Regions from separate parts of the Bradyrhizobium sp. JR4.1 genome, predicted to be linked through region 2. Evidence: predicted binding sites of a transcription regulator. Region 2 holds the regulator's gene; the other holds the start of a gene.
What was found. Region 2 encodes PhoB, which activates phosphate uptake and scavenging genes when phosphate is short. Its sites were predicted from a motif close to TGTCATNNANCTGTCAT; they were not measured.
Positions count from the first base shown of each region.

Region 1: the regulator PhoB is predicted to act here: its motif matches at 1,146-1,162, upstream of ABIB90_RS26960 (DUF47 domain-containing protein).

Region 1 covers NZ_JBEPRY010000016.1:49,882-52,276, reverse strand. The annotation lists gene ABIB90_RS26965 (inorganic phosphate transporter) at 1-441, opposite strand, end outside; gene ABIB90_RS26960 (DUF47 domain-containing protein) at 457-1,101, opposite strand; gene ABIB90_RS26955 (branched-chain amino acid ABC transporter permease) at 1,260-2,228, opposite strand; gene ABIB90_RS26950 (branched-chain amino acid ABC transporter permease) at 2,230-2,395, opposite strand, start outside.
Region 2 covers NZ_JBEPRY010000001.1:555,407-557,801, reverse strand. The annotation lists gene phoU (phosphate signaling complex protein PhoU) at 1-552, shown strand, start outside; gene phoB (phosphate regulon transcriptional regulator PhoB) at 576-1,283, shown strand; gene ABIB90_RS02805 (GcrA family cell cycle regulator) at 1,503-2,015, opposite strand.

The sequences.
Region 1 (2,395 bases), on a different contig from region 2:
GACGAGCGGAGACAGCACGATAGCGATCACCGTCTTGGACAATCCGCTCCAGACCGCCGCCGAAAGGCCGGCTTTGGCCACACCGGCACCAAACAAGCCGCCGATCAATGCATGAGACGAGGACGATGGGATGCCGAGCGCCCATGTCACGAGGTTCCAGACGATGGCGCCGACGAGCGCGGCGAAGATCACCTGAGCATCCACGATCGCGGGATCGATGATGCCGGTGCCGATGGTCTGGGCGACGTGGAGCCCGAACACCATGAAGGCGACGAAATTGAAGAACGCGGCCCAGAACACCGCGTATTGCGGCCGCAGCACGCGAGTCGAGACGATGGTCGCAATCGAATTGGCGGCGTCGTGCAGGCCGTTCAGGAAGTCGAACAGCAGCGCGACGGCGATCAATCCGATCAGGACGGGAAGACCCAACGCAACATCCACGGCGTGGCCCCTGCCCTAAACTTGCTCGATGACGATGCTGTTGATCTCGTTCGCGACGTCGTCGAAGCGATCGGCGACTTTCTCGAGATGGTCGTAAATCTCTGCGCCCACGATGAAATCCATCGCGTTGCCGTCGCGATGCTTGAGGAACAGTTCCTTCAGCCCGATATCATGGAGATCGTCGACGCGGCCTTCCAGTTTGCCAAGCTCTTCCGTGATCGCAGTCAGCATGGCCACGTTCTGACCGATCTTCTGCATCAGCGGCAGCGCACGGCCGACCAGATTGGCGCATTCGATCAGGAGCCCGCCGATCTCCCGCATCGGGGGCTCGAAGCTGCGGACCTCGAACAGCATCACGGCCTTGGCGGTCTGCTGCATCTGGTCGATGGCGTCGTCCATCGAGGTGATCAGGTTCTTGATGTCGCCGCGGTCGAACGGGGTGATGAAGGTGCGACGCACCGCCGTCAGCACCTCACGGGTGATATTGTCCGCATCGTTCTCGAACTGGTTGACGCGCTGGCAATAGACCGGCGTCTCCTCGCCCCCGTTGAGCATGCTCTGGAGCGCGATCGAGCCCTGGATCACGGTCTGGGCGTGGCGGTCGAACAGGTCGAAGAACCGTTCTTCCTTGGGCAGGAAAGAGCGAAACAATCGCATCATGGGAGAGAAACTACCGGTTGGATAATGGCCTGGCCAAAGGGGGCCGTCATGAAACTGTCATAGACCATTTTCGATCCACGCGCGTGCCACCTCACGCCCGTGGAGCCGGATCATCCACCGCTTTCGCGAGTCAACACATCTTCCATTAGATCAATGACTTACAGCGACCGCCGGAAGTAATGCGCGATTTCGCCGATGACGCCACGGCGGAAGGTGAGCACGCAGATCACGAAGATCGAGCCCTGGATCACGGTCACCCACTGCCCGAACCCCGCCAGATATTGCTGCATGGCGATGATCACGAAGGCACCGACCACGGGACCGAACACGGTTCCTAGACCACCGACCAGCGTCATCAGCACGACTTCGCCCGACATTGACCAGTGCACGTCGGTGAGCGAGGCATTCTGCGCCACGAAGACTTTCAGCGCACCGGCAAAGCCGGCCAGCGTACCCGACAGGACGAAAGCCAGGAACTTGTACTGATCGGTGCGGTAACCCAGCGAGATCGCGCGCGGCTCGTTCTCGCGGATCGCCTTGAGGACTTCGCCGAAGGGCGAGTTGATGATGCGGAAGATCAGCAGGAAGCCGGCGAGGAAGCCGACCAGAACCACATAGTAGAGCACGGTCGGCTTGGTCAGATCGAACACGCCGAACATGCGTCCTTGCGGGATGCCCTGGATGCCGTCTTCGCCATGGGTAAACGGCGCCTGGAGGTAGATGAAGTACAGAAGCTGCGACAGCGCCAGCGTGATCATCGAGAAATAGATGCCCTGGCGCCGGATCGAGATATAGCCCGTGATGAGCGAGAGCACGAAGGCACCGGCGACGCCGACGAGGATGCCGAGCTCCGGCGGCAGCGCCCAGACCTTCAGCGCATGCGCGCTGCAATAGCCGGCGGTGCCTAAGAACATCGCATGGCCGAAGGACAGCAAACCGCCGTAGCCGATCAGCAGGTTGAAGGCGCAGGCGAGCAGCGCGAAGCACAGCGCCTGCATCACGAAGAACGGGTAGACGCCCGTGAATGGCACCGAAGCCAGCAGCAGCGCCATCACCACGAACACGATCATCTCGTCGCGGATCGCGCGCGGGGTTACCGGCAGCGTGTCGTCCGTCAAGGCTGTCATATCAGGCCGCCCTTCCCGTCAATCCCGTTGGCTTCACCAAGAGCACCAGCACCATCAGCACGAACACGACGGTGTTGGAGGCCTCGGGGTAGAAATATTTGGTCATGCCCTCGATCACACCGAGCGCAAAGCCGGTGATGATGGAGCCCATGATCGATCCCATGCCG
Region 2 (2,395 bases):
GAGCTCGACGCGCTGCAGAAGCGCATCGAGGAGCGTGCGGTGCTCACCATCGCCCGCCGCCAGCCGATGGCGGTCGATCTGCGCGAGATCGTCGGCGCCATGCGCGTCGCGACTGATCTCGAGCGCATCGGCGACCTCGCCAAGAACATGGGCAAGCGCGTCGCGGCGCTGGAAACGGACTTCCATCCGCTCAAGCTGTTCCGCGGCCTCGAGCACATGACCGACCTCGTGCAGCAGCAGGTCAAGTCGGTGCTGGACGCCTATGCCGCGCATGATTTGCCGGCGGCGATGGCGGTGTGGAAGGGCGACGAGGAAGTCGACGCCATCTGCACCTCGTTGTTCCGCGAGCTCCTCACCTACATGATGGAGGATCCGCGCAACATCTCGTTCTGTATTCACCTGATGTTCTGCGCCAAGAACATCGAGCGGATCGGCGACCACGCCACCAACATCGCCGAGACCGTGTTCTACATGATCGAGGGCCAGGCGATCACCGACAAGCGGCCGAAGGGCGACATGACGACCTTCGCCAACACGGTACCGAACACCTGAAGACTTAAGGGAGCGACGACCCGATGGGCGCACGCATTATGGTGGTTGAGGACGAGGAAGCCCTGACCGAGCTTCTCCGCTACAACCTCGAAGGCGACGGCTATGACGTCGAGACGGTGATGCGCGGCGACGACGCCGACACCCGCCTCAAGGAGCACATCCCCGATCTGATCGTGCTCGACTGGATGCTGCCGGGCCTGTCGGGCATCGAACTGTGCCGGCGGCTTCGCACCCGTCCCGAGACCAAGCAGCTCCCGATCATCATGCTCACCGCGCGCGGCGAGGAGAGCGAGCGGGTGCGGGGTCTTGCGACCGGCGCCGACGATTACATCGTCAAGCCGTTCTCGGTGCCGGAGCTGCTGGCGCGCGTGAAGGGCCTGCTGCGGCGCGCGAGCCCCGAGCGGCTCGCCACCGTGCTTGCTTTTGGCGACATCGAGCTCGACCGTGACAAGCGCCGCGTGGCGCGCTCAGGCCGGCCGATCGATCTCGGTCCGACCGAATATCGCCTGCTGGAGTTCTTCCTGGAGCACCCGGGCCGGGTGTTCTCGCGCGAGCAACTGCTCGACAGCGTCTGGGGCCGCGACATCTATATCGACGAGCGTACCGTCGACGTGCATATCGGCCGCCTGCGCAAGCTGCTCAATCTCGGCCGCGAGCAAGACCCGATCCGCACCGTCCGCGGCGCCGGCTACGCGCTGGATGATCGGTTTGCGAAGGCGGAGCAGGTGTAGGGTTGCAGGCTTGTTTGTTGGCGAGCTGTCCCTGCATTCTCCGATGTCGTCCCGGACAAGCGAGCGCTGATCCGGGACCCATAACCACAGGGAGTGGTTTGGCGAAGACTCCGAGTTACCCCTTTCGCACGACTACTTCGTGCTCGGAGTATGGGTCCTGGCTTTCGCCAGGACGACACTGAAATTATTGAACTGTCTTTGCGCGACGACTTGCCGTGATTACCGCGGACCCGGCTTCACCGGTGCGCGGCGCCGATCCGACGCCGGCTGGTACGCAACACGCGAGTGCTGGGCGCAATAGGGCAGGCCGGACAGCGCCCGTCCACCGCAGAAGAAGAAGTCCGGGCTCGAGGGATCGCCGACCGGCCAGTGGCAGGTCGCCTCGTTCAATTCGAGCAGCGACAGCCGCTGGCTCATCGGCACCACGTTGTCGTAGGTGACCGGATCCGGCTCAGCCTCGACCTCGAAGGCCTGCGCCAGCGCGGTGTTGCCGCGCGAGATCGGGCGGCTCACCCGCATCATGTGCTGCGCGGGGCGCGCCTTGCGCGGCCGGGGCGCTGCCGATGATGGGCTCTTGGCGCGGCCCGAGAGGCCGAGCCTGTGCACTTTGCCGATCACGGCATTGCGGGTCACATTGCCGAGCTCCGCCGCGATCTGGCTGGCCGAAAGTCCGGCCTCCCAGAGCTTTTTCAGCTGCTCGACGCGATCATCGGACCAGGTCAAAACCGTCATTGCACCCTTTCCCTCGCTGCGCGCCAGCCATCCTGGGGCCTCGCAGCGAATGCCTAAGCCTTCAAAAACCCGTGCCGCCAGAATCCCTTAAGGCTCGCCGGGCGCGTCTTGAACGCCCGAACGTTTACGCCGGTACATAAGGACTTAAAGATCAGAACCACTGCACGAGATGTCGTATCTGACAATCCAAACGCTACAATATGGCGTGACTCCCGCGCAAGAGTCCGCCGACTCGCTTCCACATGTTCCGTGGCTAAATCCCGCAAAATCGGCACCGCAAGACTACGGATTCAGCGTTTCGCGAGGCTTTCCGGGCGGCATTGACACCCGTTTCACCAGGCCTAAGATAGTCGCACGTGCCGCCCTCAAGAGGCGGCACG